DNA from 4 places in the Exiguobacterium sp. s5 genome. Region 3 is predicted to be linked to each of the others. Evidence: predicted binding sites of a transcription regulator. Region 3 holds the regulator's gene; each other region holds the start of a gene.

Region 1 (7,501 bases), on a different contig from region 3:
GTCGAGAACGCGATTGACGCCGGCGCCACCAAAATCGAAGTCGATTTGGAGGAAGCGGGCATCCGTCTCATTAAAGTCCGCGATAACGGGCACGGGTTTTATGAAGAGGACGCCCCGCGCGCCTTTTTACGTCATGCGACGAGTAAGATTCGGGACGAGCACGACTTGTTCCGGATTCGCACGCTCGGCTTTCGTGGGGAGGCGCTCGCCTCGATTGCTTCGGTTAGCCATGTGACGCTGAAGTCACGCCGGGCCGAGGAAGACGGGTTCGAGATGACGCTTCAAGGCGGCGTTGTCACGGCGCAAACACCGGCCGCGGCGAACGTCGGGACGGAGATAGCCGTCAGTCAATTGTTCTATAATACACCAGCCCGATTGAAGTATTTGAAAACGTCCGCGACGGAACTGGCGAGCATCACCGACACGTTGAACCGGATTGCCTTGTCCCACCCGGAAGTGCGCCTCACGGCGTTCCATGAAGACAAGGAACTACTTAGGACGAGCGGGAACGGAGACATCAAACAAGTCATGCTCGCCATCTATGGCCGACAAGTCGCGGCCCAAATTGTCACGGCGTCGAGTAAGACGAACGACTATAGTTTGAGCGCCCATCTCGTCCGTCCGGAAGTGACGCGTTCGAACAAGCAGTACGTGACACTCATTTTGAACGGGCGAAGCATTAAAAACTTCGCTTTGACCCAAAGTGTGCTCGAAGGCTACCACACGCTGCTACCGATTGGTCGTTATCCGATCGCTGTCCTCGAAGTGAACATGGACCCGATGCTGATCGATGTCAACGTCCATCCGACGAAACGAGAAGTTCGGCTTTCAAAAGAGAAAGAGCTCTGTCAATTGATTCGCGAGACGGTCCAACTGACACTCCGGGAACAGCGTTTAATCCCGTCGGTCAAACCGAAAGAGCGACCGGTCAATCGGACCGAACAAGAGCGACTTGATTTCACGGTTGAACGGGCGCCGGTCACGGATGAAGCGCCGACGTGGAACTATCCAATTCCACGTGAGCCTGTCACGTCACCGAGTCGATGGTCGCCGACCCCGCTCGTCAATGAAGCGCCTGAGCCGATAGAGTCGACGGTCGAATCGGAAACAATCGAGACGAAAGGAGAGCGGTTGCCGCCGCTCGACGTCATCGGTCAATTGCATGCGAGTTATATCGTCTGTGGTGCCGAGGACGGGATGTACGTCATTGACCAACACGCGGCCCAGGAACGAATCAAATATGAGTTGTTTTACGAGCAGCTCGGGAATCCTGACAAGGAATACCAGTTGTTGCTGCTTCCGCTCACGCTCGAGTTCACGCAAGAAGAGGCGCTCGCGATTGAAGAAGTCACTCCGCTTTTAAAAGAAGCAGGTCTAGAATTGGAGCCGTTCGGCGGCAACACGTTCCTCGTTAGAGAGATTCCGACGTGGTACCCGCAACACGATTTAGAAGGAACGGTCCGTGATTTGATAGAGATGGCGATCCGGGATCGCTCCATTGACATCGCTAAATATCGGGAAGATGCGTCGATTTTGATGGCATGCAAACGGTCGATTAAAGCGAACCATCCGTTGAACCACGAGATGATGCGGCAATTGCTTCACGATTTGAATCAGACGACGTCTCCGTACACGTGTCCGCACGGACGTCCGATTTTAGTGAAGTGGAGCACGTACGAGCTCGAGAAGCTATTTAAACGCGTTATGTGACACGCCTGTAATCTTTTCTTAACCTCCTGTTACGTTTATGGATAGGTGGCTATGGGAACAATATACACATGTCACTCAACGCATCGAGGTTGAGAGGTGGCTTTTTCACTGCCTCACCCTCAAGATGTAGACATGATCGATAAACCAGTAGGGGGAAAAGATTATGGCAGACACGCTTAAAGTAACGAAACGAGAATTACGACCACGTTCGGTCCGCGCTAACTTGCGTAAAGAAGGAAAAGTGTTAGGTGTCGTTTACGGCTACAAAGTTGAAAGCACACCGGTCGCATTCGAAGAGATGGCACTTCGTAAGATTCTTCGTGAACACGGCGACAACGCTTTGATCGAACTCAATATCGATGGTAAGAAAGTGAACACACTCGTTCACGGGACAGAAGTCGACCCATTTACGAACGAATACAAGCACGTCGAATTTATGGCAGTGAAGATGGACGAAGCGACAGAAGTCGAAGCGGACGTCACACTTGTCGGCGACGCGAAAGGCGTCAAAGAAGGCGGCTACCTGGCACAGACGCTCTATAAAGTAACGGTCTCGGCAACACCAGCCAACATTCCGGAGCGTATCGAGCTTGATGTTTCTGAACTCGGCATCGGTGACTCGCTCACTGTCGCTGATATTCCAGAGAACAAAGATTACGAAATCGTATCTGAGGGTGATCTTCAAATCGCATCGGTGAATGAACCGGTGGCGGTCGAAGACCTTGAAGCTGATACAGCGACAGAAGGCGAAGTTGAAGCGACTGAAGAGGCGTCAGAAACTTCAACGGAAGAGTCGGAAGAGGCTTCTGAAAACAAAGAATAATCATTTCGAACGGCCCTTTGCGAAGGGTCGTTTTTTTCTAGTCACAAATCCGACAAATGTAAACGATTACGATGTGAAAAATGTGTCAACATGTGGAAGGGGCGATTGCAATTTATTCGTTTCGGGCTTATATTGTTAATGATTTCACATGTTCGTTCTTATTATAATGGTTTCATTCAAACAGAAAGAAGGGTTTGTGACATGGCATCAATGGAAATCCATGCACTCGAATCGTTGCGGAAGAAAGCACAGGCATCTTCGCAAATGATTCATTATCGGCCAATGGAGTACTTTTTACGAGCAATGCTCGCGGGGATCTTTATCGGATTCGCTTCAATTTTCACACTGAAAGTCGTCAACGGAATGTATTTGATCGATTCTCCGTTCACAACGCTCATCGGAGGATTCTCATTCGGGATCGCCCTCGTCATGATCATCTATGGCGGAGCCGAACTGTTCACCGGGAATACAATGTACTTCACAACCTCGACGATGCGGGGGTACACGACGCTCAGCGACACGATGCTCGTCTGGTTGCTCTGCTTTGTCGGGAATGCGCTCGGTGGCGTTTTGTTCGCCTTGCTGCTCGCTCCTACCGGTGTCATCCAAGAACTTGGAATGGACAACTGGCTGTTCTCGGTCGTCGAAAGCAAGATGCACCACACGACGGTCGAAATTTTCTTCCGCGCGATCTTCTGCAACTGGATGGTCTGTCTTGCCATCTTCTTGCCGAAGCAAATGAAAAACGAGTTCGCCCAAATCTTCTCGATGATCTTCCTCGTCGCCGTTTTCTTCGCCTCAGGATTTGATCACGTCATCGCCAACTTCGTCTTGTTCGCCCTCACGCTCGTCGTCCCGCATCCTGAGGCGATCAGCTTTGCCGGCGCGATCCACAACTTGATCCCAGCCACGTTCGGGAATATCATCGGTGGCGCGTTGTTCATGGGTGCGATCTATACGTGGTTAAACGCGAAAGGCTTGCGTGAAGCCCAAGAATCGGAAGCAACGGAAGAAGTCGAATTGAAAATTGTGAAACCTGCCAAAGAAGTATAAGGTAGCTCACGACAACGAGCAGTCGAGTCCACGTCAGTGGCTCGACTGTTTTTGCGTTTTTATCACAAGCATTGATCACAATTTCGACTTCACATCTCAATAGCAAAACATGACATAATCTATATATGGAACTTAAGTGAGTAATTAACTCGCTTGCAATCAATATATAGTGAGGTGATGCGGAGTGAATATGCTCCAGCTTTATGAAGATGTCTGTGTTCTCCCAGATCAGGACCTCGTACAAGAGAACGCCAACGTCGACGGGAAATCACCACTTGGAAAATTGGCACGATTATCCTCAGAAGTATCAAAACAATTGTCGACGACATATCTATTATCAGAACGGTCACGTCAAGCCGTCGAGGATAATTTTTTGTATATCCATGACGCCGACTACTACGTGACAGGATCGACGACGTGTTGTCAAATCCCACTCGGTGAGCTACTCACGAACGGATTTCATACCGGGCACGGGACGATTCGACCGCCCCAGGATATCCGCTCGGCGATGGCGCTCGCTTCGATTATTCTTCAAGCGAACCAAAACATGCAGCATGGCGGTCAAGCTTTCCCGATGTTTGATGTCGACCTCGCACCGTATGTCGAAAAGACGTATGAACGTCAGCTCGAGCGGCTCAAAAAGCTACCAGTCGAATGGACGACCGAGCAACTCTTTGAAACTGCCGAGTCTGAAACAATCGCGGCGACGTATCAAGCGTGTGAGGCGTTTATCCACAACGCCAACTCGATGCACTCACGTGGTGGCGGACAAGTACCGTTCGTTTCCATCAATTACGGCACCGACACGAGCCGGTGGGGACGCGTATTCATTCGAGAGTTGCTGCGTGCGACCGAGCGAGGGCTCGGTAACGGGGAGACGCCGATTTTCCCGATTCAAATCTTTAAAGTGAAAGAAGGGGTCAACTTCCATGAGGACGATCCGAACGTCGACTTGTTCCGTCTCGCCTGTCGTGTGACGGGCAAGCGGTTATTCCCGAACTTCTCGTTCGTCGATGCTCCGTTCAACCTTCAATACTACGACGGGACGCACGGCTCGGAAGTCGCCTACATGGGTTGTCGGACACGGGTGATGGGGAATCGGCATGGTGCCGAGACGTCGATTGGACGAGGCAACTTATCATTTTCGACGTTGAACTTGGTCAAAATGGCACTCGTCTCCTCGGATATCCATACTTTTTATAAGACGCTCGACGCTTACGTCGACGTCGCCATCGATCAATTGCTCGAACGATTCGACTATCAAGCGAAGCGGCACGCCGACGAATTTCGGTTTCTCTATGCCCAACACGTCTGGCGGGGGGGAGAGAGACTCGGTCCAGAAGACGATCTTCGCGAGGTACTGAAGCAAGGGACGCTCTCGGTTGGATTTATCGGTCTCGCCGAAGCGCTTCGTGTGCTCACAGGTGGCACGCATGCCGAGTCACGAGAGGCGGAACGGCTTGGGCTCGATATCGTCACTCATTTACGTGATCGAATGAAGCAGGCATCGGAACGATACGATTTGAACTTTTCTCTCTTGGCGACCCCGGCCGAAGGATTGTCGGGTAAATTTGTGACGAGAGATCAGCAATCGTTTGGGATGATCGAAGGTGTGACCGACCGCGCCTTTTATACGAACTCGTTTCATGTGCCCGTGTATCAATCGGTCTCGATTCGCGATAAAGTCCGTCTCGAAGCGCCTTACCACGCGCTCTGTGATGCGGGTCATATCACGTATGTCGAAGTCGACGGATCGCTCGCCCATAATGCGGAAGCGGTCGAAGCGATCGTCCGGCTCATGCGGACCGAGAACGTTGGCTACGGGTCGATCAACCATCCGGTCGACCGTTGTGGCAACTGCGGCCTTGAAGGGATTATCGACGAAGCGTGCCCGACATGTGGCGAACATGAACGAATTGAACGGATCCGTCGCATTACCGGCTACTTGGTCGGGACGATGGACCGGTGGAATTCGGCAAAACGAGAAGAAGAACGAGCGAGGGTGAAGCATCATGCGCGTCCTATCCGTACTTGAAGAATCGGTCGTCGACGGTCCAGGCATTCGCACGGTCATCTTTACGGCGGGCTGCCCGCACCGTTGCCCTGGGTGTCATAATCCAGAATCTTGGAATCCACGTGGAGGAGAAGACGTCTCGGTCGCGGACTTACTCGCTCAAATCGAACAATCAGGCTGGGACGGGGTGACGATTTCAGGCGGGGAACCATTTCTGCAACCGGAAGAATTGGCCCGGCTCGTCGACGGATGTAAGGTCCTTCAGAAAAACGTTTGGGTGTATACGGGCTATACGCTCGAACAGTTGCAAGCCATGCACGACGAATTCGTCACAAGCGTGCTCGACCGTGCCGATGTGCTCGTCGATGGGCGTTTCGAACAGCCGCTCATGGACCGGTCGCTCCGGTTTCGGGGATCGAGCAACCAGCGGATTATTTTCTTAAACAAAGCGTAATCGGGGCCGTCGTGTCCCGATTTTTTGTATACTAGCAAAAAAGGGGGAATTTTGATGAAATGGTGTAGTTTTCAAGTTGAAGGAGAGCAAAGGGTCGGTGTCGTGGCAGGAGAGTTCGTCTATGACGTCAGTGACCAATTACATACGACTTCGTTGTTAGAAGTCATCGCGCGTGAGTTTGAACCGGATGTCGATCTAGATGTCGCGCTAAGGCTGGCGCTTCAAGACGTCACGTTCGTCGCACCGTATCGTCCGCTCAAAAATGTCATCTGTATCGGGAAAAATTACGAAGAGCATGTGAAAGAGATGGATACGGCGGGGGCCGGTAAGCTCGTCATCTTCACGAAAGCGCCGACCTCGGTCGTCGGCCCAGAGGCTGTCGTCGAACGTCACCCCGAATTGACCGACCAGCTCGACTATGAAGGCGAACTCGCCGTCATCATCGGGAAATCAGGGCGGGATATTGACGACGTCGATGCCCATATTTTTGGTTACACGATTCTGAACGACATCACGGCCAGGGATGTGCAAAAACAACACGTCCAGTTTTTCCGCGGCAAATCGTTCGATACGTTCTGTCCGATGGGGCCGTATATCGTCACACCGGATGAGCTCTCGTTCCCACTGACGATTCAAACGGTTGTCAATGGCGAGACACGTCAAGATGGGTCGACGGCGGATATGATTCGCCCGATCGAAGAGTTAATTCGGACTTTGTCAAAGGGCATGACACTTGAAGCAGGAGACATCATCGCGACCGGCACACCGGCCGGGGTCGGCCACGGCATGAAGCCGCCCGTCTATCTCCAATCAGGAGACACGGTCGAAGTGAGCATCACGGGACTCGGGACGCTCCGTAACGTCATCGTCTGACCCAATTGACGCAAATTGTGAAGAATCTTGTAATCGATGCTTCATTTCCGCAAAACGATGACTATGCCTCTTATACTAAGGGTAGAACAAAGAGGAAACATCATATAGGAGATGATTACACATGGAACGCAATGATCGTCCAACAGAATCAAATGAACAAAATCACCGCGAGGATTGGCTCGATACCGAGCTCGGCTCGTCAGAACAACGACAAGAACCGTCGCGCGCAGAGCAACCGGCCCGACCATCGTTCGTCGGCCGGATGTTCCCTGGGTTTGTCGGTGGCGTGATTGGTGCCGTCTTGACTGGCGCCATCGCTTTTCCGTTCATCGATCAAGTGCCGACAAATGTGTCTGATACGAACGTGACGTCGGAAGGGTCGCCGGTCCAGACGACGTCTACGACAACGGACAGCTCGGTCACCGATGCGGTCGCGACCGCACAGCCTGCTGTCGTGACGGTGAACAATTTCGCGTCAAACGGTTTTTCAAGTGAGGCTGTCGAAGCCGGGGTCGGCTCGGGTGTCATCTATAAAAAAGACGGCGACTCGGCTTACATCGTCACGAACCATCAC
Region 2 (7,501 bases), on a different contig from region 3:
TCATCTCTTCTTTTGAGATTTTGACGTTCTCATCATAGACGCGAATCGAGCGGCGTCCTTTGAGGATTTCCATAAAGTCTTTCTGTGTTGTCGTGTTCATATAAGGGTCTTCCTTTCATGTTGAATGTTGGTTTGTAACGTATTTAAAAGTTCGAGTAACTGTCGTTGCTCCTCTACCTTCATGTTTACAAAAAGACGGTCCGATAAGCACTTCTTTTGCTCGGTCCAATGTGCAATCCGCTCCCGACCGACATCGGTCAAATCAACAAAGATGACCCGATTGTCTTGGAGGCAGCGTTCGCGCGTAATCAAGCCCTGTGCCTCGAGCTGTTTCAAATGTCGCGTGATGGCGGCATGATCGACGCCGACCCGTTGTTGCAGTTCACGCTGACGCAAAGGGCCGACGTGATGCAAGTTGCTTAAAATATCGAAGCGGGTCGAGCTGAGCCCGTCCATTTCCGTATCGAACAGTTGGGCCAGTTCTTTTTGTACGGTGATGACGTGGTAGAGAATCTCATCGCTGAGCGAACAAGCGTCGCGCATCGGATATCCTCCTTCAAAAACTAATTGATGAATCAATCATTGATAGGTCACACAATGTATACTAATCGGTTTTGAAATAGATCGCAAATAAAAAGTTTCAAAAAAACTGTTGTCAAACTGTTATATAATAGTCTATATTAAAGTCAACTGATATATAACAATTGAATGAGAGGATGTGACGGCTTGGAACATTACAAACAAGTAGGTACTTATCACGTACATGAAACGTTGCTCGATTTCATCTCGGCTCGTATATTGCCTGAAGAAGAGGCACACCAACAATTTTGGGCTGGGGTCGGGCGCCTACTCGATGAGTTCATTCCTCGCAATGAGGCAATGCTTCACGAACGTGAGTCATATGAGCGACTATTACAGGGGTGGTACAGCGAGCATAAGCAAGCGTTTGACATGGAAGACTACGAGCGTTTCCTTCGGTCCATCGATTACATCGAAGCAGCCGTCCCCGATTTCAACATCGACGTTACGGGTGTCGACTCAGAAATTACAAGGCAAGCCGGACCGCAGCTTGTCGTTCCGCTCGACAATGCACGCTATGCATTGAACGCGGCGAACGCTCGCTGGGGAAGCCTCTATGACGCCTTGTACGGAACGGACGTCATCGACGAAGAGGACGGGAAAACGAAGTCGAGCGGCTATAATCCAGTTCGCGGCGAAGCGGTCATCGCCTATGCCAAACAGTTTCTCGACGATACATTTCCGCTCCGGGAGGGCTCGCACGAAGAAGCGAACGGCTATCTCGTGTCAGAGGGCAGTCCATACGCCATCATCGAAGGGAACCGCATCGCGTTTCAAGACGAGTGTCTCGTCGGCTATGTCGGGGAAACAAGTGATCCGAATAAGCTCTTGCTCGTCCATAACGGGATTCACGCCGAGTTGAAGTTTGACCGGGACCACCCAATCGGACGGGTCGATCGAGCAGGGCTCATTGATATCGAACTCGAGTCCGCCTTGTCTGCCATCGTCGACTGTGAAGACTCGGTTGCCGCTGTTCGGGCGGAAGACAAGGTCCACCTTTACGCGAACTGGCTAGGCCTGATGGACGGAACGCTCGAAGCAACGTTCACGAAAGGAGGTCGGCCGCTCACTCGGAAGTTGAACCCTGACCGGAAGTATGTCGGGAAAGACGGGCGTGAAGTCACGCTTCCGGGCCGATCGCTCCTCTTTATTCGAAACGTCGGGCACTTGATGACGACAGACTTGATGCTCGACGCGGAAGGACGTGAAGTACCGGAAGGGATTTTGGACGGGATTTTCACTGCGCTCATCGCGAGCCGCCACCTTGATACCAGACGAAATTCCCGCGAACGCTCCATCTATATCGTCAAACCGAAGATGCATGGCTCGAAAGAAGTCGCGTTCACGAACGACTTGTTCGATGCGATTGAAGATGTACTCGAGTTACCGCGTCACACGCTCAAAGTCGGCGTGATGGACGAGGAGCGACGCACGTCGCTTAATTTGAAGAACTGTATCGAGCAAGTGAAGGAACGCATCGTCTTCATCAATACCGGATTCCTCGACCGGACGGGCGATGAGATTCACTCCTCGCTCACGCTCGGACCGATGCGCAAGAAAGGCGAGATGAAGACCTCGGAGTGGCTCGATGCTTATGAACGTCTGAATGTCCAGATCGGGCTTGACGCAGGATTCCATCAACACGGGCAAATCGGGAAAGGGATGTGGGCGATGCCCGATCGGATGCGCGATATGATGCGTGAAAAAAGCAATCATGTCCGGTCCGGGGCGACGACGGCTTGGGTGCCGTCCCCGACGGCGGCCACGCTTCATGCGCTGCATTACCATCAAGTCGATGCGTTTGACGTTCAGCGTGAGTTGGCGAATCGTTCGTTTGATCCAGCAAGTGAGCGAGGGCGTCTGCTCGAGATACCACTCGCCACGCGTCTCTATACAGATGAGGAAGTGAACGAGGAGCTCGAGAACAACCTGCAAGGGTTGCTCGGATATGTCGTCCGTTGGATCGAGCAAGGTGTCGGTTGCTCCAAAGTGCCAGATATTCATCATGTCGGATTAATGGAAGACCGAGCAACACTTCGTATTTCGAGTCAACATGTCGCCAACTGGCTATACCATGGAGTCTGTAGCCGTGAACAAGTCGAAGCGACGCTTTACCGGATGGCCGAGGTCGTCGACGCGCAAAACGCGGAAGATCCGCACTATCGTCCGATGACGCCAGATGTAGACCGCTCTATCGCCTATCAAGCGGCGAAAGAGTTAGTGTTTGAAGGCGACGAGTCGCCGAACGGATATACGGAACCGATTTTGCACCGGCGCCGCCGACAGTTTTTACAACAAGTGACATTAGAACCGAATTTAAAAGGAGGAGCATCATCATGACAACGAAAAAAATCGAAAGCGAACAGTTGATTGAACGTTGGGTCGTCCGTCGGATCGTCTCGGGGGAATCGACAGCGGCGCTCGCTAACACGGCGTTCGTCTATGGGAACGATTTGATGCGCCTTGTGCTCGACCGGACCGACGGGTCGCTCCAAATCATGAGAGAGCCGGTCGAAGAGGTCGTCATATTCCGTAAACCAGAAGATCGTGACGAAGAAAACGTCTGTCGTTGCTGCGGTATGGAGCACTCGTCATTCAAAGCGGCGCTCGAATGCTGTGCATACTTGGATTAAGTTTGCACCATCTGTTATATAACAAACAGTAAATATATAAATTAATATAATACAGGAGGAATGGATATGAACGAACAACAAATGCAGCTAGAGGATATGTTACAGTCGGAACGGTTTAACGGGGTCGAACGTCCATATGGGGTCGAAGACGTGATGAGACTTCGGGGGTCTGTCCTAATCGAGCATACGCTCGCGACAAAAGGAGCGGAACGGTTATGGGAGTTACTCCATGAACGAGATTACGTTCACGCGCTCGGCGCATTGACGGGAAATCAGGCCATCCAGCAAGTGAAGGCGGGCCTCGAAGCCATCTATTTGAGCGGATGGCAAGTCGCCGCCGATGCGAACTTGTCGGGTCACATGTACCCGGACCAAAGCCTGTACCCGGCTAACTCGGTGCCGAGCGTCGTCAAACGGATTAACCAGGCGCTTCAACGGGCCGATCAAATTCAAACGGCGGAAGGGAAAGGCGATACGCATTGGTTCGCCCCGATTGTCGCTGACATGGAGGCCGGTTTCGGTGGTGTGCTCAACGTCTTCGAGTTGACGAAGGCGATGATCGAGGCGGGCGCCGCCGGTGTTCACTTAGAAGATCAACTGTCGTCGGAGAAGAAGTGCGGTCACCTCGGTGGCAAAGTGTTGCTGCCGACACAGACGGCCGTGAAGAACTTGATTGCCGCACGGCTTGCGGCAGACGTCATGGGGGTGTCGACGATTATCGTCGCCCGGACGGATGCTCACGCAGCGAATTTGATTACGAGCGACATCGACCCAATCGACCATCCGTTCATCGTCGGTGACCGGACGCCGGAAGGCTTTTACCGGACCGAGGCGGGAATTGAACAGGCGATCGCGCGCGGTCTCGCCTATGCACCGTACGCCGACCTCGTCTGGTGCGAGACGTCCGAGCCTGATTTGGACGAAGCGCGTCAATTCGCGGATGCGATTCATGCGAAGTATCCGGGCAAACTTCTCGCTTACAACTGTTCGCCTTCATTCAATTGGAAGAAAAAGCTGTCGGATGAGGAGATCGCAACGTTCCAACAAGAGATTGGTGCGATGGGATATAAGTTCCAATTCGTCACGCTCGCTGGCTTCCACTCGCTCAACTTCGGAATGTTCGAACTCGCACGCGGGTATAAAGACCGCGGGATGGCCGCCTACTCGGAACTGCAACAGGCCGAATTCAGTGCAGAACAGCACGGTTATACGGCGACACGTCACCAACGTGAGGTCGGGACCGGGTATTTCGATGAGGTGTCTCTCGTCATCTCGGGAGGCCAGTCGTCAACGACGGCGCTGGCCGGTTCGACCGAGGCAGAACAATTTGAAGCGCCGTCCCATTAAGCGTCGCCCCTCCACAAGAGGGGCTTTTTTTGTGTCCAAATTCAGAACGCGTGCATCCTGTTCACTTAAATGTGACGTATTTCACATTTTTGTCGTCAAACTCTTGCTACGCTGAACATGTCAAAATGAATATGGAGGTTATGACAGATGACACAGACATTCACGGGCGATACGCACGTATCTGAAATCGTCAAACAATGCCCGCAAGCGGCAGACATTTTCAAACGGAACCGAATCGATTTTTGTTGTGGCGGCAACCGACCACTCGCTGAAGCGACTGATAAATCGAAACGGTCGACGGAAGACATTTTAGAAGAAGTTAATGCGCTCTATCAACGCAAGCAAGAGATGAACGAGAAGAGCATCGATTGGGATGCCGCTTCTTCATCGGAATTGATTGAGCACATCATTTATAAGCATCACCAGTTTTTGACGGACGAATTGCCACAGCTCACACCATATGTGACAAAAGTGTTCCGGGTTCACGGACAAAACCATCCGCACCTCGGACGCATTCATCAACTGTTCAATCAATTGAAAGTGGAACTTGAACAACATATCGTCAAAGAAGAGACAGAAGACTTCCCGACGTTGCTTCGTCACGAGACGGCACCGACAGCTGAAACGAGACGGGAGCTTGATGACATCTTGGCCTCGCTCGAGTCAGAACACGCGGCAGCCGGTGACATTTTAAAAGAGTTGCGTCAAATCACGAACGACTATACGCCGCCTGAAGGAGCGTGTGGGACGTATCGTCTTGTCTATCAACGGTTAGAAGCGCTCGAATCGGATACATTTGAACACATTCATCTCGAAAACAACATTTTATTCCCGCGGGCGCGCACGTTCGCTTAAGCAGTGGCACACCTCTACTTACGTGGGGGTGTCTTTTTGTGACGTTTGATACAGATGGGAGGCAAATCAAGCGCTACGATAAAGGGGAGGCAAAGGAGTGATTAATCATGAAACGGGTGAGTGGAGTCATCGTAGGGGTGACGGTCGCCTTATTACTAAGTCAAGTCTGGTCGAGTTCAGATTCGGAGGACACCACCGTGACCATTTTGGCGGCGGCAAGCTTAGGACCGGCTTTAGAAGCGGTAGAGCGACAACTTGAAGCGGAATTCGATGGGATCGACGTTCGGGTCGTGACGAACGGGAGCGGCGCCTTGCGAGCACAAATCGATCACGGGTCTCCGGCAGATATCTTTTTAGCCGCGAGCGTTGATGATGTCGACCGATTACAAATCCCGATTCTAGAGCGGGATGCGTTTTTGCATAACGAGCTGTGGCTCGTGACACCGAAAGGGAATCCGTGCGCGGAGACGTGGGACGACTTAAACGCATGTGCTCGGATCGTCATCGGTGACCCGGTCAATGTCCCGGCCGGTCGCTACGCGAAAGCGGCGCTAGAAGTGGAAGGCGTGTGGGAAGAAGTGGAACCACGAATCATGTTCGCCCAGAATGTGAGACAAGTGTTGACGCTCATCGAACAAGGCGACGCCAATGCGGGATTTGTCTATAAGACGGAACTGACGACGGACGTCGAGTCGCTTCAGGCGGTCCCGTTTGAAGCGACGGGTACGATCGCGTATCCGGCGGTCCGATTGACGCACAACCCATACGTGCGCGATGTTTACGCGCGTTTGTTTGACGATGATATCCAAGCTCACTTTTTAGCGAAAGGATTTTCTAAATGACGCAATCTCCACTTCAACTCACATTCGAAGTCGGGATGATGGCGACGGTGAGCGCCTTCGTCCTCGCCTTCGGAGCGGCCTATTTCATGCATCACCGTCAATTCAAAGGAAAGCGGCTGCTGGAGACGGTGTTTTTACTGCCGCTCATCTTGCCGCCGACAGTCATCGGACTATACGCCTTGATTGTCCTCGGGAACAACGGGATCGGCGGATTGTTACCGATTACTATCTTGTTCACCAAACAGGCGAACGTCATCGCGTCCGCCTTGGCCGCGTTCCCACTCATCTACCAAACGATTCGTCTCGGTCTCAAACAACTCGATGCGGAATGGTATGAGGCCGGACGCGTGCTCGGCGGGTCAGAGCGTCAACTGTTCACCTACGTGACGATTCCGCTGCTGTTACCTGCGTTGACGAGCGGCTTCGTCCTCGGCTTCGCCCGATCAATCGGCGAGTTTGGGATTACGATGATGATTGCCGGAAATATCCCGGGCGAGACGATGACGCTCGCCACAGCGATTTATATGGCGACAATCAACGGTGATATGACCCAGGCACTCGTCTGGAGCGGATGGTTGGTTGGTTTGGCGTTTTTAGTCCTCTGGCTGAGTGAACGTTATGGCAAGCGTTCATATTAGTCGATCACGTCGACTTTTTTCACATAAGACCGGTTCGGAGTATTTAAGATACTCGGACCGGTCTTTTTCCAAATGTGGACGTGGTCCCCGACAGCGATTTGCTTGAACGTGGCTTTCACTTGAAACTTGAACCAGCTTACGTCTTCCGGTTCGCTTTGCGCGAACAAGGTGTCAGGAGAGAGTGTGGCCTCTTCTGCGGTAATTCCGCTGATGACGAGTGCGGTGCGGTCAGATTCATTTATTTCAATCACATACCCCTCGACATCTGGTTCGGTCGTCGCTCGATTGGCGAAGACGAAACCGATGGAAAAGACGACGAGCATGGCCGCGATGGTGAGGAATAACATGATTTTAAGCGATGATTTCATAAGGGAACGCCTCCTTCGTTCATTATTCTGTCACGTCTCGAATCGCTTATCTGTGAAAAAAGTAACAGTTAAGTCGAGATGTCATCTTTATGATGAAACTATGAAGTCGCTCGGAAAGAGAAGGGGGAACACATATGTCCGATCGTTATTTTTATTCGACCGCCGCAAAGTGGTCGTTCGTAGGATTCACCGTCTTGGTGCTCTCGACATGGATTGCCTCGGCAGGATTTGAGCACGTA
Region 3 (7,501 bases):
CGTCGTCGCGAGCGTCGGTGTCGGTCCAGTCGTCACCTTCACCGTCTGCGCATGTCGGAACGTCCCGCTTTGGCTCGTCAACGAGAGCGTCGCATTGACCGGTTGCCTCGTGAAGCGGAGCGTCACACGTCCGGTTCTGCTCGCCTTTGCAGTAGCCAATACTTTCGAACCGTTCTTCAACGTGACCGTGCTATTCGGGATCACGTACCCGACCCAGAGTGACTTCTCATCATTAATCGAGAGCGTCGACAGCGACGTTTTCGGCAACTGGATCGAGACGTCACGCGATTTCGAGCCGACCGATGCTTTGACGCGAACACGATCCCCCGGTTTGGCGGGGACGGTGTAACGTGTCGTCGATAGGCGTTTGGCCGAGACGAGTTTGTCATTTACATAGAAGCGCACTGTCGCCGTGCTCGTCTTTTTGATTGAGAGTGTCGCTTGTGTCTTTGTCATCAACGTGTCAGTTACACTGAGCGTCGGAGTGAACGCACGAACCGTCTTCGTGAGTTCATACGTCGCATCGCCGCTCGAACGTGTGACGAGAATGACATCCCCTTCTTTTAATGGCGTCTCGAACGTGTACGGCATGACGCGTGTTGTCGCCACATGCGTACCATTTCGATAGATGCGATAGGCCTGATCGGTACTCGATGTGATGTTGATGGATTTGTCATATATTAACGGTGTCCGAGTCCACGAAAAGACAGGCGGTTCCACTCTTGTCTCCACGGTTGTGAGCCGGAACGCTGAAGCAGGTGCCTCTTTTAATTTGAAGTAGACTTTTGTTCCGATGTCTACAGGCATCGTATTAAACTCTTTAATCGAAATGAGTCCGTCTTCATCTGCCTGCTCATTCGAAATTTCGTAGTATTTCCCACTGCGAATCAACACATCCACTGCGGCGTTCGGCGTCGTTTTCAATGTGACACCTGAAGTGACCGTTTTCGTCAGAACCGAGATACCATTTGATGAAGTATCGTCACTTTCTTTGACCGTCTGAAGTTCAATCGGATCGGCGTAAACACCTGACCCACTACCGATTTTCACAGTCACACGCGATCCAGGTGTGAACCACCGCGCCGGTTGCCACGTATAGCGCCCCGACTCATCCGATTGGACCGTCGCCGATTGATAGTTCAACAATGAATCCGATGAGTTCGATTGATACAAGTTTTTCGTCACACTGACAAACACCGGCGTGTTCGGTGCCGTCTTCCCGCTGATCGGGCCTAAGACACCGGTTGGCGGGTCGAGTGTGAGTGGCACATAGTTCGATGCCCATAAGTCTAACCGGCGCTCAAAATCGTTCCACTTAAAAATCATGTCATACGACTCATTCGTCTGTAACGTCAGTTTCCCTTGCTCCCAAACGAACGGGTCGTCTTGATAGGCTAAACGTGCCGTCAGCTCAGTCGCTGGAATCGGTAAGGCCGTACCATCAACGAGCGTGGCCGTTCCGTTGACGTCATATGGACGACCTACCTCATAGCGATTCGTCGTTTTCGGCACATTGACATTCAGTTGCCATGGTGCTTTCCATAAAGACTCCGGCGTGTACACTTCCGTCTTCTTCATACCAAAGACGTACCAAGGACCGTGTTGTCGAATGTCAGCATCATCAATCGGTGCCTCTTTCCACTCATTCGTGCTGACGTTATAACTGACATAGAATGTCGTATACATTTCTCGCGTCATGAAGTAGTAGGTGCCATCTTTCCACGTAAGATTACTTACGTTTGCTGCATCTTTCTCAATCCATCGTTTCGTCGCCAAATCGAAAATAAACATGTGCTCCGAGTCATCACTTTTGATCACGAACCATTGATTCGCTTCTTTCATGTGACGGGCCCACCTCACCTGTCCTGAATAGGAACTGATTGTCTCAAGCACCTCTCCTGTAACCGTCCGCTTCGTCACTTGACCGTCGGCGAACGCGAGGACGTTCCCATCATCGAGCAGACTGTATACCTGATCGCTGCCTTTCGTGAGCGATCCGAGAATATCACCTGACATCGATGTGATGATATACTTTTCGTCATCAGCCCATAACATCATTCCTGTTGTTACATTCGTTGAGACGAGTCGATTCTCACTTCCTGCTTCGATTGGGAATGTCGTCGCTTCATTCGTACGTATATCCCACATCACCCACTCCGGCCATCCTTTTAACATAAATCGGCCGTCTCCGATGGCATACATATTATAAGCAGCAGACACGCGAATCGGTAACGTATATTCCTCACCGGTCTGAATGTGAACAAGCGTCTCCGGATCTCCCGAACGCCACACATACCCACTATCTCCTACGACTTCTCCTGCCGGAATGATTTCCGGTTTGGCATAGTCTTCTGCTCGGACTTCTACTCCCGGTGCTACCATCATGACGAGCACCACGAGCATGCTCCATAACCACTTCTTCATTACTCTCCTCATTTCTGTTTATGAATGCATAACTTTCAAAAATAATCCATTTTTTTGATTTAACCCTCCTAATTTTAAGTTGTTTTTTCAAAATTGAATAGCCCTAAAATCAAAAAAACACCACGTCGCATGACATGGTGTTCACTTCTCATTCATTTGTTTCATCAAATCCATCTGTTCTTTCACCATCGCCTCTTTCTCACGTCGGAGCACACCCCGGTACGTGATGCGTGAAATCGATAAACTGATCTCATACAAGAAGAAGAGCGGCAGTGACACCATGAGGTGCGACGTCAAATCCGGCGGCGTGATGAAGGCCGCGACGACGAACAAGGCGAAGTAGGCGTACTTCCGGATCGATGACAGGAAGTACGGCGTCACGACACCGATGCGCGTCAAGAACATCGTCACGACCGGCAACTGGAATAACAGTCCGAATGGGATGGTCAGTTGCAACAAGAACGTGAAGTAGTTCGACGCCCCGATGATTTGCGTCAGACCAAGGTCTTGCCCGAGGTCCGTCGAGATATCGAGGACGAGCGGGAACAACCAATAGTAGGCAAACGCCAAACCGACGAGGAACAAGATAAAGATGATCGGAATATAGGCGAGCGTCGCTTTCCGCTCGTTCGGATGCAGACCAGGTGCGACAAACGCCCACAGTTGATACAGTAGAAACGGACCAGCCGCGACGAGCCCGATGACGAGCGCCAAATTCAAGTAAATCATGAGCGGGTCCGCGACCCCAAAGGCGTTCAATTCAAGGCCTCGTTCGACGAGGTCGGCCTGGAGATAGGCGAGCACATATTTGACACTCGGCAAAGCAATCAAAAAGAAGGCAAAGACGACAAATGCCGACAGCATCAGTCGTCTCCGCAGCTCTGTCAAGTGGTCGGACAGTGCCCGTTCTTGATCAGGTTGATGGCTCATCGCTTACTGCTCTTTCTTCTCAATTTCTTTCTTGTCTTTCTCGTCATGCTCGTTCATCATGCCACTCGTGGCGTTTTTGAACTCACGGAGCGTCTGTCCGGCGGCACGGCCGAACTCAGGCAATTTCTTCGGCCCGAAGATGATGAGCGCGATAATCGCGATGACAAACAGACTTGCTCCGCCTGGAATACCGACGACGAGTGACGATAATAGTAATTCCATTATTGATGGACCCCCTCAGCAGATGGATAGTGTTGCATAAAGTAAATGAGCGACTGGAGTTCGATCGACAAGTCGATATGATGGACGCGGACCGTATCCGGCACAGTAAGCCTGGCCGGTGTAAAGTTCAAGATGCCTTTGATGCCGAAGCGGACCAAGTCATCCGCGACAGGCTGTGCATAGGCAGACGGCACCGTCAAAATCGCGACGTCAATCTTGTTTTGCTTCATAATCTGTTCCATCTCATCGACGTGATGAATCGGGACACCGGACATCGTCGTGCCGACTTTTGTCTCGTCTGCGTCGAACCCGACGACGATATGTGTGTTATTGTTTTTAAGGAAGTTATAGTTGACGAAAGCTGTCCCGAGATGACCAACCCCGACCAAGGCGACGTTCGTAATCTCGTCCTGATTCAGTGTCTTACGGAAAAAGTCTAACAGATACTGTACGTTATAGCCATATCCCTTTTTACCGAGCGCACCGAAGTACGAGAAATCGCGACGGATCGTGGCCGAATCGACCTTGACCGCCTCACTCAGTTCAGCAGAAGAGACACGCTGTTTTCCTGATGAATGCAGGCTTTGGATAAACCGATAGTATAGTGGCAACCGTTTGGCTGTCGCTTGCGGAATCTTTGGTTCGTTTTGACTCAACGGAAAGAGCCTCCTTTTTACGACGCGTTTCAAACGAATCTAATTTCATACACCTTGATTGTAAACGAATTCACATAACCACTCAACGAATATACCTGAAAAGACTAAAAAATACAGTATACTAAATAGAGAGAAAGGGGTTTTTTCACTTGATCCTACTGCAAGTCAATAACTTATCGAAATCATTCGGCGTCGAGCCGATTTTAGAGAACGTCAAACTCGAAATCCAAGAAGGCGAACGCGTCGCCCTCGTCGGCCGGAACGGCGCCGGCAAGTCGACACTGCTCAAAGTCATCGCCGGGGAATACAACTATGACTCAGGCGATATCATGAAGCCAAAAGATGTGACGATCGGCTATCTCGCCCAAGATTCAGGACTTGAATCGAACGAGACGATTTGGAACGAGATGCTCACCGTCTTCACCGATTTAATTGAACAGGAAAAAACGCTCCGCCGCATGGAACAAGACATGGGATCTGAGCGCATCTTGAACGACCCGGCCGCCTATGAGCGCCTGCTGTCGTCTTACGATGAAGAACAGCATACGTTCAAAGACCGCGGCGGCTATCAATACGAGGCGACGATCCGCTCCGTCCTTCACGGAATGCGCTTCTATCCGGACGACTTCGAGCGCCGCATCGATACGCTCTCCGGTGGACAACGGACCCGCCTCGCCCTCGCGAAGATGCTCCTTCAAAGTCCAGACCTGCTCATCTTGGATGAGCCGACGAACCATTTGGACATCGAGACGCTCGGCTGGCTCGAGAAGTATTTGAGCGGTTATAAAGGCGCCGTCTTGATCGTCTCCCACGACCGCTACTTCCTCGACCGCGTCGTCTCGGTCGTCTATGAGCTGTCTCGCCACCGGAGCCGTCGTTTCGTCGGCAACTATACGAAGTATCTCGAGCAGAAGGCCGCGATTTATGAGCAAGAGAAGAAGCAGTTCGAGTCGCAACAAGAAGAGATCGCCAAGATGCAGGACTTCATCCAGCGCAACATCGCCCGGGCGACGACGACGAAGCGGGCCCAGAGCGTCCGCAAACGTCTCGAGAAAATCGACCGGATGGACGTGCCGGATGGTGACGAGCGTAGTGCCGTCCTCTCGTTCGCAATCAAACGCCAAAGCGGGAACGACGTGTTGAGCGGCAGCGACCTCGCCATCGGTTATGAGGAGCCGATCGCCCAGCATCTCCGCTTCCAGCTGCAGCGTGGCGAATCGGTCGCCCTCGTCGGTCCGAACGGAGTCGGCAAATCGACGCTCTTGAAAGTGTTGACGAAACAACAGCCGGCGCTCACCGGTGACATCCGCTACGGTACCGGCGTCGAGATCGGTTACTACGACCAGGAACAACAGAACTTGTCGGATGCCAACCGCGTCATCGACGAGATTTGGAACGACTGGCCGCTCATGCGCGAACAAGAAGTGCGCAGCCTGCTCGGTCAGTTCCTGTTCAGCGGTGACGACGTCATGAAACGTGTCCATGAACTGTCGGGTGGAGAGCGGGCCCGCTTGACGCTCGCGAAACTGAAGCTCGAGCAGCCGAACTTGCTCATCTTGGATGAGCCGACGAACCACTTGGACCTCGACTCGAAGATGATTCTCGAGAACGCCCTCGTCGACTACCCGGGCACGATCTTGTTCGTCTCCCACGACCGTTACTTCATCGACCGGCTCGCGACGCGCGTCTTGGAGATCACGCCGAACGGCATCGACGAATACCTCGGTGATTACTCGTACTACGTCGAGAAGAAAGAAGAACTCGAAGAACTGGCCCGACTCGCTCGTGAAGAGACGAAACAAGTCATCGTCAAGAAACAGCGCGCCGACAAGGAACAGCAACGCGAGGAGCGCCGGATGAAACAACGGATCGAGGAGATCGAGCTCACGATTGAGCAACACGAGGCCCGGCTCGAGGAAATCGAGCAGCTGTTGTGTGAACCGGACGTCTTCAACGACTTCGCTCGGGCACAGGAACTGTCGACCGAGTCCGATGCGACGAAAGAATCGATCACGGCGCTGTATGCAGAATGGGAGGAGCTCCATTCATGATGCGATTCCGTGCGATGCGAATCGAGTGGATGCACGCCTTCCTGACTGGTCTCGCCTACATCGTGCCGACCGGGACGGAGTACGTATCCGAACTGATTCGTGGGGAACCGACCGTCGTCCCGTCGTTCCTGTTTTATTTCCTGCCGGTCGTCATCGGCTTCATCATCCAGACGTGGAGCGGGATTGTGATCAGCTTGTTGAGCGGTCTGCTCATGAGCACGCTGTTTATCCGCCTCGTCGTCTGGCCGGTCGATGTGACCGTGCACAGCTTTTACACGCCCGGCTCGGTATGGGGCCACTTCTATCAGTCGACGCTCCTCATGTGGGTGCTCGCCTTGATCGTCTATGTCGTGAGCCGAGTGAATATGTGGTATAAACAAAAGAAACATCATCCAGAAGTATAAAAACAGGGAAGCCGCACTCCATTGTGGAGGTCAGCTTCCCTGTTTTACGTTTAGAAATAACGCAACGGTTGGAAACCGCGCGTGTGGAAGTCGAGCTTGATGCCGTCTTCCGTGATAAAAAACACGTACTCGTTCGTATCGACGTCACGGACGAACACTTTGTAGAATGTGAGCGCCTCTTCGTCGTTCGTCACATATTTTGCCTCATGCGTCGAGATGACTTGGGCGAACAATTGCTCTTCGTCAAACTCGTTGACAATGTCCTCGAACTTCGCCGCCTCTTCTTCGGTTGCTTCTCGTCCCGGTGCGATTTGATAATACGCATCGCTCGCTTTCGGCTGAACGCCGAGGTTGCGGTCGACGACGATGACGCTTTCGATGTCTTGATCGTCTAAGCTCTTATAGCCGTACAACGTCTCGACGAGCGTGTTCTCACCCGTGACCCGGCCGATGCCTTCGAGCGATTCCGCTCCCGTGAGCGACCGGACGCGTGTCGCTTCCGGAACGATTTCTTCTTGATAGGCGATATTATAAGCGCGGATGATCTCCCGTACTTGCAAAAACGTCGCGACGACGAGCAGTACGACGAGACCTCCAATGATTATGCGTTTCATCATCTGTATATTTCCCCCTAGACTGTCATGCTCTCTTCTAAGGATAACCCAGGAACCGCATTCATCGCCAGTGTATCGCGCTTTCCGCGCACATACGCGTGATGTGCCGCGACTCCAATCATACCGGCGTTGTCTCCGCATAGATCAAGTGGTGGGATGACGAGGCGGATGCCTTCGCGGTCCGTCGCTTCTTGAAGCGC
Region 4 (7,501 bases), on a different contig from region 3:
ACAGTCCGGTATCAAGTCCAAATCTTACCCCTTTTTTAACAAAAAATCAACTCTGTCATTACAAATTTTACATTATCCCATACCCGTTCCATATGAAAAACACGCCTGCGTCAAGACGCAGGCGTGCCTAGACAATTATTAGACACGAGTCGGCAAGAAATGTTTGCGGGCGAGCCAAGCACACCCGATGACACCGGCGTCGTTCTCGAGTTCCGCAATTTTGAACGTGGTCGAGGCGTAGACGCGTTCAAGCGCGAACCGTTTGAACTGCTCATCGAGCGGTTCAAGGAGCGCTTCACGCGCTTTCGAGACCCCTCCTCCGATGACGATCATCTTTGGATTCAACGTGTTGGCGATATTTGAGATCGTTAGGCCGAGATATTCCGTCATCTCTTCGACGACTTCTGTGGCGACGGGATCGTTCGCCTTGAACGCTTCAAACACGTCACGTGCCGTCACTTCTTTCAACTCGTTCAACGACGTCGTCCGATTTTTTCGTTTTTGGAGCGCCAAGCGGGCGACACCTGTCGCCGAAGCGATCGTCTCGATGCAACCTTTGCGTCCGCAACCGCACATGACGGCTTTCGACTCGTCACGTTCAACAGTGATGTGACCAATCTCTCCAGCCATCCCTGCTGCCCCGTGGACGATGTTCCCATTCGTGATGACACCGCCACCGACGCCCGTGCCGAGTGTAATGGCAAGGAGTTCTGACGCGCCTTCACCGGCACCTTTCCACATCTCACCGAGTGCGGCGGCGTTCGCGTCGTTCTCTAGGACGGCCGGCAATCCCACGGCTTTCTCAAACTCGCTGACGAGCGCAAAGTTTTTCCAACCGATGTTCGGCGAGTATTCGACGACACCCTCTGAGAAGTTGATGAATCCAGGTGCCCCGATCCCCGCACCGGCGAACTCCTCTTTCGCTTTTCCCGATTTTTCTAGATAAGCCTCGAATGAAGCAGCGATATCAGTCGGAATATGTACCCCGTTTTCTCGAATGTCCGTCGTGATCTCCCATTTGTCAGAAATGATCCCGTTCATATCTAAGACGGCCATTTTCACCGTCGTCCCACCAATGTCGATTCCTAATAACCACTTCATCTGTTCCACTCCTCATCTCGATTAAATCGCTTTCATCCCATAGTTTACACTATTAAACCCCTAGTGCAAACCTTTGCACTAGGGGTTTTTCTGTCAATCTATTGAATTTTTCAATTCATGCGTCAAAATGATCTTGGCCGTGTCATACTCTCGTTGTTCAATCATCCCGCCGGCATGCAACTCGTCGAGTTCCATCATCATGAGGCCAATCTCGGCATCGCGTTCGCCGATATAAATGATCGTCCCGAATGATTTCAAGAATTGTTGGACATCATAAAAATTTCTCATCGTCCGTCTCCCATCGTCGTGAGCACATAACGATAGAGCAGTTCCCGTGTCGCTTCGAGCGATTTTGTATGCGTCCGCTCATAGCTATGGCTCGACTCGATGCCTGGTCCGACGAGTGCATGGCGTACATCGTAGCCGGCACTGATTGCTGCCGAGGCATCGGATCCATAATACGGATAAATATCGACTTTATGGGCGATACCGTGTTCCCGGCACAACGCGGTGAACTGACGGCGTAATCCAAGATCGTACGGACCTGATGAATCTTTCGCGCAGATTGAAACCGTATATTCGTCCGAGTGCTGGCCGTCCCCGAGCGCTCCCATATCGACGGCGATATATTCGGTCACCGCTTCCGGGATCCCGGCGTTGCCCCCGAACCCGACCTCTTCATAGTTGGAGATCAAGTAATGGACCGGATGTGGCAAGTCGGCGCCGACGAGGTCTTTTGCCAAGTCGAGCAAAATGGCGACGGACGCCTTGTCGTCGAGGTGTCGAGATTTGATATAGCCCGCGTTCGTCTGGCGAAAGCGTGGATCGAACGAGACAAAGTCCCCGACCTCGATGCCTAGGGCACGCACGTCTTCAGCCGAATGAACGTCAGCGTCCAGTCGTACCTCGATATTTGATGCCGTCCGTTCGGCACTGTTCGTGTCTTTATACACATGGACGCTTGATTGATGGATAAGAATCGTTCCTTCGACAGGTTCACCCGCCTCCGCATGGACCAAACAGTTCTCCCCTTCAATGGCGGTCCAGGCGTAGCCGCCGACTTGTGTCAACCGTAGACGGCCACTCGGCAAAACCTCTTTCACCATCGCCCCGAGCGTGTCGACGTGAGCCGTCAACAGGCGCGCCCGATCCGATTTCCCGTCAAACGTCGCAAGGAGCGCTCCTTTATTCAAGCGTTTCGTGGCGACGCCGAGATTCGTGAGTTCTTGCTCCACGAAGCCGATCGCCTCATCCGTCATGCCCGACGGACTCGGAATTTCAACCAGTTGCTTCAACGTATTAATCATATCCTTACTCCTTTGTCATCGATTATAGCCGAACCAGAATAACGCTCCAGATGCCACGAGTACGATCACCGCAAACAACAGGCGGCGCTTCTTCGTATGCTCATCCGGCAAGCCGACCACTCCCGCCATCAGAAAACCCCCGACCAGCCCCCCCGCATGTGCGGAATGGTCCAAACTAGCGCCAAGGACGAAAGCGAGTCCTACGTTTAATCCTAACATAATAAACAGCGGCGGACCGAGCGTCTTCATAAATAAGGAACGGTCTCGGAGGCCAAAATAGAGGAGTGCCCCGACGAGCCCGAACAGCGCCCCCGATGCCCCGGCCGATATGGCTTCACTGAACGCGTAAGAGGCGACTGTGGCGATGACGCCGGCTAACAAATAAATGGTGACGAAGCGTGACGAACCGTACATCCGTTCAACGAGCGGACCGAGCGACCAAAGCGCGAACATATTGATTGCGAAATGGAACCAGCCGATATGGAGGAACATCGGTGTGACCAGGCGCCACCATTCCCCTTCGTCGATGAGCGGATTCACTTTCGCCCCGAAGCGGATGAGCGTATTCGGGTCGAGCGTCGACCCGATTGATTCGGCGAACCACATGACAAGAAACGTCACGAACATGAGTCCATAGACGAATTGTGGTTTCCCGAAGGAGAACCGTTGCTTTAGTTCGTTCTTCCGTTGTTGATCGAGCGCGACGGCCCGTGGTCGGTACGACTCTTCTGTTTGCCCACACGGTCTCATGCCGAGCTTCACTTTCGCCGCAATCGGAAACGTGAGGGACGATAGGCGCTCCTCATCGACAAGCGGATCGCCGTAAATGTGGACGTGTAACTTCTCACGACCGATACGGGCCAATCGAAACGAGTTCATGACCGCCTCGACGTCCATGCCGACATGGTTCGCCCAGGCTTTGTCCGTCCGTATGTAGAGGTGATAGACGTCCCCCGCTTTCGTGTCGAACAATAAAAGTGCCCGCGACGGCTCTAAGATGCCCTCGATGCGCCCTCCCGATTCGACCGCACGATATACGTCTTCCCAAAAACAAGCTGGCTCTGACATCGATGGTCACCTCCTTCTATACTTTTATTTTAAAGGAAATTATAGCTGGCGACAAAAGAGAGCCTCTATGCAACGTGTCGAGAAGAGCGGATGACAAAAAAACCGTAGCGGCGTTAGCCGGCTACGGTGATGAGCGAAGGATTGCTCGGTTTTATAAGACAGGTTGCATCGTTTTCAAGAGCACTTCTGCCGAATGATGCATCTTTTGTTTTTCTTCTTCTGATAACTCGATTTCCACGACTTGACGGACACCTTGACGGTTGATGATCGCTGGTACCCCGATGTGGATGTCGTTCAAACCGTACTCACCATCCAAGTGCGCGCCGACCGTCAATAACGTGTTCTCGTTGCGAAGCACGGCTTTGACAAGACGAAGGAGACCAAGACCGATGGCGTAGTACGTCGCCCCTTTACGTTCGATGATATGGTAGGCTGCGTCACGAACGTTGACGTAGATATCTTCGAGGTCTTCCCATGTGTACTCGTCATTCTCTTCAAGCAACTGTTCGACCGATTTTCCGTAAATGCGGGCGTTGCTCCATGCCGCGAACTCTGTGTCGCCATGCTCGCCCATAATGTAAGCGTGGCAGTTACGTGGATCGACGTTGAAGTAATCTCCGAGCATGTAGCGAAGACGTGACGTATCGAGTACCGTTCCTGAACCGAACACCCGATGCTTCGGTAATCCTGAATATTTCCAAGCCAAGTGGGTCATGATGTCGACCGGGTTCGAGGCGATGATGATGATACCATCAAAACCAGATGCCATGATGTCCCCAATCATCGACTTCATGATTTTGGCGTTCTTTTCGACGAGGTCGAGACGTGTTTCACCTGGTTTTTGCGGTGCGCCGGCAGTGATGACGACGATATCTGCTGCACCACAGTCTGTGTAGTCTCCTGCCCAGACGCGCATCGGTGAAGAGGCGAACGAGACACCGTGATTCAAGTCCATTGCTTCCCCTTCAGCTTTCGATTTGTTGATATCGATGATCACAAGTTCCTCACAGAGACTAGCTGTCGTCAATTGGTAAGCAAAGCTGGCACCGACCGCTCCGGCCCCGACGAGCGCGACGCGTGTTACTTTAGCATGATTTAATGTTTCCATATTGATTCTCCACCCTTCGAACAATCTGTTTCATGTTTTTGTTTTGTCTGTTACATAAAGATTGTAACATCATTCACAAACACTCACTACAAGGGAAACCGTTTTCAGTTTGGCAATATTGTGACAATATTCACATTCATTTGAAACATCTTCACTGACTGTACTACCCTCATCGCAGCAAGAGGAAACTAATCGCCGCCGCCGAGGCGATCGCCAAAAAGTTGACGGCGTCATTGCCGAGAAAGCGCCAGCCTGAAACGTAAGTCGTCGGCTCGTGATGATGGACTTTCTTCTCGGTCAGCTTACCGCATACACGACAGCGAAACTTGCGTTGAACCGTCGCCCCAAGGAGAGTGTCGACAACGCTTCCGGTCAACCCGAGAGCAATCAACAAGCCGGCGAACCGTAAGCTGATATCGATAAATGGCAACGAAGCGACGATAATGACCGTTGCCCCCGCGACCGACATGAACGTCCCGAACGGAGACACCCCGCCACTCGTTCCCGGTTCCACTTCGCGGAACGTCAAAATGGAGCGCGGTTTTTGTTTGGCGAGCACCCCGAACTCGGAGCCCCATGTGTCGCTCGTCGCCGCCGCAATCGAAGCGATGTACGCGAATAACCAGGCATCGTTCGGTGTAAGCAACGTACCGAGCGCCGTCGCCATCCCGATACCACCATTGGCGAGCACTTGAACGAAGTCACGAGGTCCCGATTTCTCAACGATTTCATCGACAGGCTCTTTGTCGCGGGAACGGTATTTCGAGGCGAGCGATGACGTCGAAAAGAAGACACCGAGCAAATAGAGCCCGAACCAACCAAATCCGTACCCAATGACCGTACCCGTCACGACCGTCAAGACAGCCCCAGAACGGGTCAGTGAGCGCAGACGATAGCCGGCGAAGGCTACCAGACAAGTTACGAGAAAGATGGCGAGCATAGAATCGTTTCCCTTTCCGTCACGATAAATTCGACAGGAATGTCGTGTGGCTCGACCGGGATTTCATCGAGCAGTTGGACGTCATAGGCCAACGAGATGGTGACACCTTCATACGTCGCTAAAAAACGGTCGTAATATCCCCCACCCCAGCCGATCCGATACCCGGATCGGTCAAAGACACGTCCCGGCACGATACAGACGTCAATCGTCCGCGTCGTCGCGGCCGTCGTCGGCTCTAAAATACCCATGACGCCCGGCTCAAGGTCTTCGAACGAATGAATTTCATGGAACGTAAGTCCCTGTTTTGTAACTTTCGGCACGAACACCGATTTTCCTGCCTGCCAAGCTAAGCGAATGAGTGGCAACGTATCAATCTCTAAATCGAGGGCGAGCGTGACGGCCACCGTATCCGCCTCTCGCCACGCCTTCAGTTCGGTCAATGTATGTATGATGACGCGGTCCCGGTCCGGTCGGTCGTCGAGTTCACGGATTTGACGATGTACATTTTGCCGGAGTAGTTTCTTTTCAATCACTTCAATTCCCCCTTGTTCAAAAAAAAGGCCGCCACATGAGTGACGGCCAGTCTCATTATTTCACTTCGCGGTAAAGCGTGTGACGACGGAGACGTGGGTTGTATTTGCGCAATTCGAGGCGCTCTGGGTTGTTACGTTTGTTTTTCTTCGTGATGTACGTGCGATCGCCTGTTTCTGTGCAAGCTAGTGTGATTTTAACGCGCATTTCTTTCACTCCCATCTTACTGATGTTGTATCAAGTGCTTTTGCTTTACAGTCTAAGCATACTCAATTATCCTACCAAGTTTTATTTGAAAAAGCAAGGTTATTTCGTGTTCTTTTTCAAACGTTTCTGCCCGTATGGCGAAGCATCGAGCGGCAGGCAGGTTTTTACGTTATCGCCAATCGGATAGCGCATTCCGACTTCCTCGGTCGACAGTTGTTCGCAAATAAAGACCGTATCGGCTTCAGCGAGGATGCTGCTCTCGATTCGATGGATTGCGTCGAACAGTCCGCCGTGTCCATGCGGATTGCGAGTCGTTTCAAATGACAACATAGTTGAGTATAACGGAACTTGTAGTGCTTTCGCAAGTGAACGTGCCGCTGTAATCGTCATCCAATCGAATTGATGGATCGCTTTGAAGGTGACTTTCGAGACAAGCTCATGTGCAAGTTTGACGTAGGCCACGTTTTGAGCCGCAACTTGGTTCATCACATGCTCCAAGAACGGGCTCGTCAGGCGAACGCGGTACACGTGAACACGGTTGTGGCGTTCATATTCCGGCAACCCTTCTTTGAACGGTGTCAAGACGTACACTGTCTCCCCATCCGCTGCTCGTGCCTCGACCTCGTCGATGACGCGACGACCGAGGTCCCCGACGACGTTGCCTGTATATTCAGGCGTCAAGACGAGGATTGCCTCGTCCTCTTGGCCACGCTCCGTAGTCACATAATAGTCGTGTGGCGACAAGAACGTGTCGATGTCGATGTCCACATCGTCAAGGAACGGATACGCGCGATAATGTTCAGCGAGCAACTCGTCCGATAGCTTGTCTTGATAAAGTGCCGTCTCGAGCTCGGCGAACAGTCGCGTATGCTCGCGGAACCTTTCTGCCGCATATTGGGCCGTAGTCTGCCCGTCGAGGATAAACGCCCAGTCACTCGACACAGCGAGTACGTAATGGCGAATGAGTTGGATCAGTGTCCGGTCGACGAGTGGCGACTTGTGACGATAGTCGGCCACGTCTTTGACGAGTTGCGTCTCCATCATGTGTAAGTGACGTAGCATCCATTCGTTGCGTTCGTTGATCCAGACGTCGCCGTACCCTTTACGTCCCCACGTGTTCATCGATACGTGGACCGTCTCGAGGTCTTGGAAGTGACGCTCGAGGAACAAAGCTGGCGTGATTGTCTCGATGCCAAACTCTTCGAGCCGTTCGGCGACTTTCCCGAGGAACTCGGGTCC

The links. Region 3 encodes Rex, which represses fermentation and respiration genes when NADH is low (regulators of the CRP and FNR family bind a similar motif). Its sites were predicted from a motif close to TTGTGAAATATTTCACAA; they were not measured.
Region 1: a site for Rex is predicted at 2,666-2,683, ahead of KNP60_RS13960 (formate/nitrite transporter family protein). Genes of this name have one in related genera too.
Region 2: a site for Rex is predicted at 4,629-4,646, ahead of ric (iron-sulfur cluster repair di-iron protein). Genes of this name have one in related genera too.
Region 4: a site for Rex is predicted at 4,703-4,720, ahead of KNP60_RS07960 (L-lactate dehydrogenase). Genes of this name have one in related genera too.

What each region holds. Positions count from the first base shown of each region.
Region 1 covers NZ_JACSLK010000007.1:142,019-149,519, reverse strand. The annotation lists gene mutL (DNA mismatch repair endonuclease MutL) at 1-1,710, shown strand, start outside; gene KNP60_RS13965 (50S ribosomal protein L25/general stress protein Ctc) at 1,874-2,533, shown strand; gene KNP60_RS13960 (formate/nitrite transporter family protein) at 2,735-3,586, shown strand; gene KNP60_RS13955 (anaerobic ribonucleoside triphosphate reductase) at 3,777-5,621, shown strand; gene nrdG (anaerobic ribonucleoside-triphosphate reductase activating protein) at 5,599-6,054, shown strand; gene KNP60_RS13945 (fumarylacetoacetate hydrolase family protein) at 6,109-6,927, shown strand; gene KNP60_RS13940 (S1C family serine protease) at 7,049-7,501, shown strand, end outside.
Region 2 covers NZ_JACSLK010000004.1:178,136-185,636, forward strand. The annotation lists gene KNP60_RS09945 (nitroreductase family protein) at 1-100, opposite strand, end outside; gene KNP60_RS09950 (MarR family winged helix-turn-helix transcriptional regulator) at 97-543, opposite strand; gene KNP60_RS09955 (malate synthase G) at 727-2,919, shown strand; gene KNP60_RS09960 (hypothetical protein) at 2,916-3,212, shown strand; gene aceA (isocitrate lyase) at 3,279-4,559, shown strand; gene ric (iron-sulfur cluster repair di-iron protein) at 4,707-5,414, shown strand; gene modA (molybdate ABC transporter substrate-binding protein) at 5,522-6,256, shown strand; gene modB (molybdate ABC transporter permease subunit) at 6,253-6,894, shown strand; gene KNP60_RS09985 (DUF3221 domain-containing protein) at 6,891-7,262, opposite strand; gene KNP60_RS09990 (MFS transporter) at 7,397-7,501, shown strand, end outside.
Region 3 covers NZ_JACSLK010000008.1:6,893-14,393, reverse strand. The annotation lists gene KNP60_RS14140 (hypothetical protein) at 1-2,424, opposite strand, end outside; gene tatC (twin-arginine translocase subunit TatC) at 2,566-3,354, opposite strand; gene KNP60_RS14130 (twin-arginine translocase TatA/TatE family subunit) at 3,358-3,576, opposite strand; gene KNP60_RS14125 (redox-sensing transcriptional repressor Rex) at 3,576-4,232, opposite strand; gene KNP60_RS14120 (ABC-F family ATP-binding cassette domain-containing protein) at 4,382-6,283, shown strand; gene KNP60_RS14115 (hypothetical protein) at 6,280-6,687, shown strand; gene KNP60_RS14110 (hypothetical protein) at 6,738-7,304, opposite strand; gene tsaD (tRNA (adenosine(37)-N6)-threonylcarbamoyltransferase complex transferase subunit TsaD) at 7,319-7,501, opposite strand, start outside.
Region 4 covers NZ_JACSLK010000003.1:115,056-122,556, forward strand. The annotation lists gene KNP60_RS07940 (ROK family glucokinase) at 139-1,101, opposite strand; gene KNP60_RS07945 (YqgQ family protein) at 1,195-1,389, opposite strand; gene KNP60_RS07950 (M42 family metallopeptidase) at 1,386-2,408, opposite strand; gene KNP60_RS07955 (rhomboid family intramembrane serine protease) at 2,424-3,476, opposite strand; gene KNP60_RS07960 (L-lactate dehydrogenase) at 3,628-4,584, opposite strand; gene KNP60_RS07965 (DUF92 domain-containing protein) at 4,754-5,524, opposite strand; gene KNP60_RS07970 (5-formyltetrahydrofolate cyclo-ligase) at 5,503-6,057, opposite strand; gene rpmG (50S ribosomal protein L33) at 6,113-6,277, opposite strand; gene KNP60_RS07980 (1,4-alpha-glucan branching protein domain-containing protein) at 6,362-7,501, opposite strand, start outside.